3 regions of the Clostridium sp. CTA-7 genome follow, and region 1 is predicted to be linked to each of the others. Evidence: riboswitches for the same ligand, from Rfam matches in the RefSeq annotation. Region 1 holds a riboswitch; each other region holds the start of a gene.
The links. Region 1 has a riboswitch for S-adenosylmethionine ahead of ACYUEX_RS03640 (methionine ABC transporter ATP-binding protein). Riboswitches for the same ligand answer to the same signal wherever they lie in the genome.
Positions count from the first base shown of each region.

Region 2: it holds a riboswitch for S-adenosylmethionine, as region 1 does, so the genes downstream of both, ACYUEX_RS15950 (Na+/H+ antiporter NhaC family protein) here and ACYUEX_RS03640 (methionine ABC transporter ATP-binding protein) in region 1, are expected to answer to the same signal.
Region 3: it holds a riboswitch for S-adenosylmethionine, as region 1 does, so the genes downstream of both, ACYUEX_RS00400 (methionine ABC transporter ATP-binding protein) here and ACYUEX_RS03640 (methionine ABC transporter ATP-binding protein) in region 1, are expected to answer to the same signal.

Region 1 is NZ_BAAAAV010000002.1:128,923-132,206, forward strand. Features, by position in the region: gene malQ (4-alpha-glucanotransferase) at 1-758, shown strand, start outside; gene ACYUEX_RS03635 (DUF503 domain-containing protein) at 880-1,167, shown strand; SAM riboswitch class I at 1,261-1,408, shown strand; gene ACYUEX_RS03640 (methionine ABC transporter ATP-binding protein) at 1,504-2,541, shown strand; gene ACYUEX_RS03645 (methionine ABC transporter permease) at 2,541-3,176, shown strand.
Region 2 is NZ_BAAAAV010000009.1:138,233-141,516, reverse strand. Features, by position in the region: gene ispF (2-C-methyl-D-erythritol 2,4-cyclodiphosphate synthase) at 1-338, shown strand, start outside; gene ACYUEX_RS15950 (Na+/H+ antiporter NhaC family protein) at 443-1,720, opposite strand; SAM riboswitch class I at 2,023-2,129, opposite strand; tRNA gene ACYUEX_RS15945 (tRNA-Lys) at 2,308-2,383, opposite strand; tRNA gene ACYUEX_RS15940 (tRNA-Gly) at 2,387-2,460, opposite strand; gene ACYUEX_RS15935 (hypothetical protein) at 2,524-3,198, opposite strand.
Region 3 is NZ_BAAAAV010000001.1:101,081-104,364, forward strand. Features, by position in the region: gene ACYUEX_RS00390 (HAD-IIB family hydrolase) at 1-632, shown strand, start outside; gene ACYUEX_RS00395 (type I phosphomannose isomerase catalytic subunit) at 780-1,718, shown strand; SAM riboswitch class I at 1,919-2,042, shown strand; gene ACYUEX_RS00400 (methionine ABC transporter ATP-binding protein) at 2,131-3,189, shown strand; gene ACYUEX_RS00405 (methionine ABC transporter permease) at 3,158-3,284, shown strand, end outside.

The DNA.
Region 1 (3,284 bases):
TAACTGTTGCAGGTTGTCCTCCGGATACTTTTTCAGCTACTGGCCAACTATGGGGAAATCCTATTTATAACTGGGATAATTTAGATAGAGATGGATATGGTTGGTGGATTGATAGAGTTAGAGAAAGTTTTAAATTATATGATGTAGTAAGAATAGACCATTTTAGAGGGTTTGAAGCATATTGGGAAATACCATATGGAAACAAAACAGCAGAATTTGGGCAATGGACAAAAGGGCCTGGAATTAAATTATTTAATGCTATAAAAGATAATCTTGGAGACGTGAATATAATAGCAGAAGATTTGGGAATGATGACAGATGACGTAATAGAGCTTAGAGATAAAACAGGATTTCCTGGAATGAAAATTTTACAGTTTGGATTTGGCGGAGAAGATAGTGTAGACTTACCACATAATTATCATGCTAATTGTGTGGCTTACACAGGCACACATGATAACGATACAAATTGTGGATGGTATAATGTAACTGGAAGTAAAAATGAAATAGAAAAAGCTAAAAAATATTTAAATTTAACTTATGAGGAAGGAATATCAAGAGGATTAATAAGAGGAGTTTGGGGAAGTCAAGCTTATTTAGCAATAACCACAATGCAAGATTTTTTAGGATTAGGTAATGAAGCTAGAATGAATTTACCTTCTACATTAGGTGGCAATTGGACTTGGAGAGCTTCAAAAAAAGATTTAAACGATAAATTAGCAGAGGAAATATTTGAATTAACTAGATTATATGGTAGATAATTTAATTAAATTATAAATAAATCCCGGATAAAAGTTATAAATAAAGCTCATGGAGAATATTCTCCATGAGCTTTATTTATAATAATATTAAGGTACATAATATTTAAAGAGGTGATTTAAAATGAGAGTCCTAGTAATGAGTATAAATTTAAGAGCAAGTTGGGTACACTCTTTAAAAGAAAAGAGAATGGTGGTTAGAAGTATAACTCAAAAGTTAAAAAATAAATTCAATATTTCTGTAAGTGAGATAAGCGATCAAGATATTCATCAAAGTATTGTAATTGGAATTTCAGGAATATGTGCAACTAATGCTCAAGTAGATTCTACTATGGAAAATATAATAAATTTTATAGAAGAAAATACAGATGCAGAGCTTATAAAAATAGATAAAGAAGTAATAATGTTTTAAAATTTATAAAAATAAATTTTAAAATGTTGTTGACAAATATAATTAATAATCGTATATTAATATCAATATAAAAATTAAATATTTTGATTACGTTTCTTATCAAGAGTGGTGGAGGGACTGGCCCTGTGAAACCCAGCAACCTGTAATAGGATTATAAGATAAGTCTAATTAATGTTGGACTAAAACTATATTCTATTAAGTTTGGTGCTAAATCCTGCAGCTTTAAGCTGATAGATGAGAGAATAAATTAGTATGTGAGTAATTATACGCACTAGAGATTTATTCTCTAGTGCGTTTTTTGTTTTACTTTAAGTTTCTTTAAAGGGGGAATCAATTGTGATAGAAATTAATAACTTAAGTAAAAGCTTTGACAAAGTAGAAGTTATAAAGAATGTTTCGCTTAAGATAGAAGAAGGACAAGTGTATGGAATTATAGGACATAGTGGGGCAGGGAAATCAACTTTATTAAGATGTATAAATGGGCTAGAAAGTTATGAAGATGGATCTCTTACAGTAATGGGTAAAGAGGTTAAAGATTTAAGTGGAATTGAGCTTAGGGAATTTAGAAAAGATCTTGGTATGATATTTCAAGGGTTCAATTTATTAAATAGAAAAAATGTATTTGAAAATGTAGCATTACCACTAGAGGTTTGGGGCTATGAAGAAGAGTATAAGGAATACAAAGAAAAATGCAAGGGAAAAGGGGAGAGTTTTTGTAGTTACAAAAAATTTAGAAAAGAAAAAATATATAATAGAGTAACTGAACTTTTAAAGTTAGTTGGACTTTCAGAAAAAGCAGATGCAAAACCATCTAATTTAAGTGGAGGCCAAAAGCAAAGAGTGGCTATAGCACGAGCTTTAGCATTAGAGCCTAAAATTTTACTTTGTGATGAAGCTACATCAGCATTAGATCCTAAGATCACAAAGGATATATTAGAACTTCTTTCAAAGATAAATAAAGAGTTAGGAATTACAATAGTTATTGTTACCCACCAAATGGAAGTAGTTAAAGAGGTTTGTGAAAAAGTTGCATTAATAGAAGGGGGTATTTTAAAAGTACAAGGCAATTCAGAAGACTTATTCTTAAAACCAGGAGTATCGCTTAAGAAGTTTTTAGGTGAACAGGATGAAGAACTACTACCAGCAATAGGAATAAACATAAAATTATTTTTTCCAAGCACATCATCAGAAAATGCGCTTATCACGAAAATGTCAAGAGAGCTAAATATAGACTTTTCAATAGTTTGGGGCAAATTAGAAAAGTTTAGAGATGATGTACTTGGAAGTTTAGTAATAAACATAGAAGAGGAAGATAAGGAAAGGGTAATAAATTATTTAGAAAAGAAAAATGTAATATTGGAGGTGCTTAATTAATGTTAGATATGCTATTAAAGGCTTTAAGAGAAACAATTATAATGGTATTTTTCTCAACTGTATTTTCAGTAATATTAGGATTCGTACCAGCGATAATTTTAATAGTTACAGCACCAAAGGGATTAAAACCTAATAAATTTATTTATAAAATATTAGATACTATAATAAATATCCTAAGAAGTTTTCCATTTATAATATTAATGGTGTTTATGGTACCTTTAACTAGGTTAATAGTAGGAAAATCAACAGGAATACAAGGTGCAATAGTCCCTTTAACTATAGCAGCTGCTCCATTTGTAGCAAGAATAATAGAATCTGCCTTAAAAGAAGTAGATCCAGGTGTAGTAGAAGCAGCAAAATCTTTTGGAGCATCAAATACTCAGCTAATATTTAAGGTTATGCTTAAAGAAGCTGTTCCATCAATAATTTCTGGATTAACTTTAACTGTAATTAGTATAATAGGCTATTCAGCTATGGCAGGAAGCATAGGTGGTGGCGGACTTGGGGATCTTGCCATAAGATATGGTTATCAAAGATATCAGACAGATGTAATGATTGTAACAGTTTTAATTTTAATAATAATTGTACAGGTGTTGCAATCTTTAGGAAATTACTTATATAAAAAACTATCATAATAAAGTTATAAAAATAATTAAAATATAAAAATAAAAGCAATTGATATAGGAGAATAAATTTAATTAAATAAAAATTAAAGAAATTTAAATTGTCTAATTTTAAATGTC
Region 2 (3,284 bases), on a different contig from region 1:
TGCTTGGTGCTTCAGCTCTAGGTGATATAGGCAAGCATTTTCCTGATACAGATGAAAGATTCAAAGGTATTTCAAGTTTAAAACTTTTAAAACAAGTAGGATTACTTCTTTCAGATAATGGTTATTCCATAAACAATATAGATGCAACTATTATTGCTCAAAAACCAAAAATGTCTCCTTATATACAACAAATGAGAGAAAACATAGCACAAGCTTTAGAAATTGATTTAAGTCAAATTAATGTTAAGGCAACTACTGAAGAAGGACTTGGATTTACTGGCAGTGGTGAGGGTATATCCTCTCAAAGTATATGCCTTCTTACAATGGATAATAAATAATTAAAAAGTTAAGAATTAAATTAAGGCTTATAAAAAGCAAGGAGATAACTAAAAAAGTTATCTCCTTATTTTTTGGTTTATATATTTAAATTTTTACAACAGCCTTATTTATTTCTCCAATGAATGTATATAGCTATTATAGCACATATCCCCATAAGATATGGATAAAATAAAAATTTCATTATTGCAAATGGTGATAAAGCTGCAAGACCTGCTGCTGATATTAGTTGAGCTCCATATGGTATTATGCCCTGAAATACACACGAAAACATATCCATTATCCCTGCAACCCTCTTTGGTTCTAAATCAAATTCATTTGAAATATTTTTAGCTATTGGTCCAACAGTTACTATTGCTACTGTATTATTAGCAGTACAAATATCTACTAAACTTACTAGGGTTGCAATACCATACTCAGCCCCTCTTTTACTTTTAAAATTCTTCAGTCCTTTGTTAAGTATAAAGTCTATTCCACCATTAAACTTTATTATCTCTATTGTTCCAGCTATAAGTAATGAGATTATTATTAGCTCACTCATACCAGCTATTCCATCAGATATAGAATTAAATAATCCCAATAAGTCAAAGCTTCCAAATATAAATCCTATTATACATGAAGACAATATTCCAAGTAATAAAACTATTATTACATCAACTCCAAGTAAAGCTGTTATTATAACTATTATATAGGGTAAAATTTTGAATATATTAAAACTTAAAGAATCTAAACTAACTACATTTGCATTTCTTGTTAATACCATGAATATTAACGCAGTTATTATTGCTGCTGGAAGAACTATTATAAAATTCATTTTAAATTTATCTTTCATTTCACAACCTTGAGTCCTTGTTGCTGCTATAGTTGTATCAGATATTATTGAAAGATTATCTCCAAACATAGCACCACTAACTACTGCTCCAACTGCCAATGCTGTTGCTATTCCTGTCTTGTCTGCTATTCCAACTGCAATTGGAACTAATGCAACTATTGTTCCCATTGATGTTCCTATAGATAAAGCTATAAAGCAACCTATAATAAACATTCCAGGTATTAATAGACTACTTGGTAATAAAGATAATCCTAAATTTACAGTTGAGTCTACTGCTCCCATATTTTTAGCAACTTCGGCAAAGGCTCCTGCTAATATAAATATTAATATCATTAATAAAATATTAGTGTTTCCCGCTCCCCTACAAAAAACTTCTACTTTTTCATCAAACTTTACTTTTCTATTCATAATTAATGCTGTTAGAGCTGCTACTAAAAAAGGAACAATAACTGATACAGCATAAAAATCTTTTGCTATTATAGATGTACCTAAATACACTAATAAGAATACTCCTAATGGAATTAAAGCTAGTCCATTACCTTTGTTTTTCAAAATTTCTTCCTCTCCTTTAAAATATAAATTATTTCTAATAACAAAATTAAAAAAGTCGCAAAGGCGAGCTTGTCGAGCCGTCGACTTTTTTTAGCGCATGTGCATTTCCGAAGCTTGCCTGAGGAAAATCTTGCACGCGCACTATATTCACATTTTTTACTCTTTAGGATATAACTTTAATAACTAAATATCTTACAATAATTATGCAAAATAAATATAAAAATATAATTTTCTAAAGAGTAAAAAAAGCTCCTGTAGAAATACAGAAGCTTTACTCACACATATAAAAAATTATAGTTCGCCTCTTATCTACCAGGTTTACCTGCAGGATTTAGCACCTTAAGAATTAATTAAAATTCTTGGTTGCTGGGTTTCATAGGGCCAGTCCCTCCACCACTCTTGATAAGACTTTTAAATTTTGCACTATAATAGTATCAATTTAATATACTATTGTCAATATGAAAAATATTCCTAACACCTTATATAAGTCTTTTATTTTTAAAGTTACTATTAACAATAAAGTATTTAGTGTTAAATGTTCTATAAATAGAAAAAAAGAGATTACATAAAATTAATCTCTCTTTTAATGGTGCGTTATCAGGGGATCGAACCCGGGACACCCTGATTAAGAGTCAGGTGCTCTACCAACTGAGCTAATAACGCATATGGAGCGGGTGATGAGAATCGAACTCACGTAACTTGCTTGGAAGGCAAGGGCTCTACCATTGAGCTACACCCGCAAATATTATTGACAGTAATATTATATATTTAGTAATTATTACTGTCAATAATTAGTTTTACCTTTAAATTATTTCTGTAAGGGATTTTAATAAAATATCTCTAAATCGCTCTCCATGGCTCTTATTTTTATCAGCTTTTTCACATACTTCTTTCCAATCTGAAATAATTAAGCTAGTTCTCTCTTTAAATTCTCTTTCACTTGTTGTCATATAGCTTGAATTTATAACAAATTCCCCTAATTCTTTTGGTGTATTAAAAATTTTTAAATATAAAAATTCTCTATTGTCTCCGTACCAAGTTCTATTAAAGTCTCTAGCAAACTTTTGAAGTGCCCTAATTAATTTATCTTTAGGTAAAGCCCAACACTCCTTTATCATTTTTACATGTCTTCTCATATTATCTGCTTCTTCTTTAGATATTTTTTTATTTTTTTCTCCATCTGAAATTATTATTTCTACTGGAATGTTTGGAACATTAACAACTAACCTTTCCTTTCCATATATCCATTTATAAAAGGCTTCTTGTAAAAATGAATATTGAATATATCCTAACAATATTTTTTCATTTGGAAAGTATGCCCATGTATTATTAAGTCCGTTATTCTTGCAAAAAACTAAGCTATGGATATATATACTTTTTTCATTAGGTAACTTATCCATAAACATATGTCCTCTTATAGTTTTATTTTCATTAATTAATTCTTCCCAGTAATCAAATGAATCATAACTATGTCTCACTGTATCACCTTTCCTTCAGTCTCGTAATATAATATACTATATATATATTATATAGTATATTATACCACCTTTACAAGTATTTTTTA
Region 3 (3,284 bases), on a different contig from region 1:
GACCATACAATGGAGTAGAAATGCTAAAGGATGACTATAAGATATTTGCAAATTATTATGTATTACTAAATGGAGCATTAATAGTAGATTCATTAGGAAGAAAAATAAAGCAAGAAGTAATTAATAAAAAAATAATAGAAAGTATAATAAATGGAATAAGTGAAGATGATGTATATATTTCAGTAGAATCTGGATTTGACACATATTTATTAACAGATGGAGATAATTTACCATATCCAAATAAAAAAAGAGTAAATTCAATATGTGAAATAGAAGAGGAGCTAAGCTTAATTTCTATATATAATCCAAATAAAGAGAAGGATGAAATAGAAAAAATAAAAGATGAAATAAATGAAAAATATGGTGATACAGTAGTAGCATATAGAAATGATATTTATATAGATGTAGTTCCAGTGGGATGTTCAAAGGGAAGTGGAGTAAAATATTTAGCAGAACAAGAATTAATAGAAAATGAAGATCTATATACCATAGGAGATTCATGGAATGACGTAACTATGTTTAAGATAACTAAAAATTCATTTACATTTAACCATGTAGAAGAAGAACTAAAGAAACATGTTAAATATTTAGTTAACTCCGTAGGAGAATGTATAGAAAATTATTTATTATAAATATTATAGAAAATAAATATTATAAATAAAATAGAATAATTGAAGAATATTAATTAATTTTTATTTAAAAAAATCAATTAATTTAATAATCTATATATTGAAATATATATTTTACTTAAGAAGTGTTGTTAAGGAAGGAGAAAGATTATGTATCCAATTAGATTTGAGAATTTATATTATGAAAAAATATGGGGTGGAAGAGATTTTGAATCCTTTAGAGATAATATGCCAGAAGGTGAAATAGGTGAAACATGGGATATAGCATGTCATCCAAATGGGACTGGAATTGTAGAAAATGGTTCATTAAAAGGAACTAGCTTCGATGATTTAATTAAAAAGTATGGACATACACTTGTAGGAGCGAAGGTTACTTTAGAAAAATTTCCATTACTTATAAAGCTTATTAATTCAAAAGAAAAACTTTCAGTACAAGTACATCCAGGAGATGAATATGCTGCAAAGTATGAAGGGGATTATGGTAAAACAGAAGCTTGGTATGTTATGGATGCTAAACCAGGTGCTTGTTTAATAGTGGGAACTAAAGATTGTAGTAAAGAACAATTTGAAGAAGCTATAAAAAATAATAATGTGGAAAGTTATTTAAATAAAATAGAAGTTAAAAAAGGTGATTGCTTTTTAATTAATAGTGGATTAGTTCATGCTATATGCGAAGGTGTTATAATAGCAGAGATTCAACAAAATAGTGATGTAACATACAGAGTATATGACTATGGAAGACCAAGAGAAATTCATGTTGAAAAAGCATTAGATGTTATAAACTTTGATCTTCAATGTGAAAACCTTAGTGAAAAAGAAGAAATAAAGCATGAAGGCTATAAGCAAAGCTTACTATGTAAAAATGAATACTTTGGAATAGAAAAAATAACTATAGATTCACAATACAATGATGCAAGTGATATAGAAAAGTTTGATATGTTAACTTGCGTAGATGGAGAAGGAATAATAGAAGGAAAAGACTTCACAGAAAAAATAAAGACTGGAGATAGTTATTTAATCCCAGCTACTTTAGGAGAATATTCAATAAAAGGTAATGTTACAGTTTTAAAGAGCTATCCAGTTATATAGTTAAAAAAAAAACCTCTAAGTAATTAATTATTTAGAGGTTTAATTTTAGTTTTTTATTTTAAATTAAAATGACTTAGCAAAATATAATGGATTTCTTACATATGTCCACTTTTTTATAAAAAAGTAAAAATACTATTGACAGTGGAAATATATACATATATAATGAGGAACAAGAAATGAAAAACAAAAAAATGAATAGATTTTTATCAAGAAAGACGGAGGGACTGGCCCTGTGAAGTCTGGCAACCTGAATTACGAACTTAAATTAGTTATGATTTAAGGTGCTAAATCCTGCAGATGTTTACTGCGTCTGAAAGATAAGAATGAAATATAGAAGTGTATTACACTGCTTTCTTATTTTTTAGGAAAGCAGTTTTTTTATTACCTTTTTTAGGGTAGAGGGAGGGGCAACATGATTGAATTAAAAAATTTATACAAGACTTATGATACAGAAGGTGAAAAAGTAGAAGCGGTAAAGGATGTAACATTAAATATTAACAAAGGTGAAATCTATGGAATTATAGGCTTTAGTGGAGCTGGAAAATCAACTCTAGTTAGATGCATAAACTTTTTAGAGAGACCTACTAAGGGGCAAGTACTTATAGATGGAAAAGACCTTAATACATTATCAAATAAAGAACTTAGAGAAGAAAGAAAAAAGATAGGAATGATATTTCAGCATTTTAATCTTATGAAGTCTAGAACAGTTTTTGAAAATATAGCCTATCCTTTGAAGGGAAGTAAATATTCAAAAGATGAAATAAAAGATAAAGTTATATCACTACTAAAGCTTGTTGAATTAGAAGATAAGGCAAATTCTTATCCATCTCAATTAAGTGGAGGACAAAAACAAAGGGTAGGCATTGCAAGGGCTTTAGCCAATGATCCAAAAGTATTACTTTGTGATGAAGCAACTAGTGCTTTAGATCCACAAACTACAAAATCAATACTAAAGCTTTTAAAAGAGGTAAATAGAAAATTTGGAATAACCATAGTAATAATAACTCATGAAATGCAAGTAGTTAAAGAAATATGCACAAGAGCTGCTGTTATGGAAAATGGAAGAGTTGTAGAAGAAGGAAATATATTTAAGGTATTCTCAGAGCCTAAAGAAAAGATTACAAAGAATTTTATAGATAGTACTTCTTTATTAAGTAATATATATGACTTAATAGAAGATAAATCTTCAGTTGTAGAAATTAAGGAAAATGAAAAGATACTGAAACTCAAATACTTAGAAAATAGTACAACTGAACCAATAATTTCAATAATATCTAGAGAATTTAATGTAGATGCAAATATAATCTTTGGAAATGTAGAGATAATTCAAGAATCTCCACTTGGTGGACTTATTGTAATAATTAAAGGTCAAGAAGAACGGATTCATAATGTTATAAACTATCTTAAAGAAAAAAATGTGGAAGTTGAGGTGATTAAAGATGGCAGACTTAATACAAAAATTATTGCCTAATGCAGTAAAAAAAATACCGGAAATTTATGAAGCAACTGGACAAACCTTGATTATGCTTCTAGTATCAGGAGCTATATCCTTTGTTATAGGTCTTA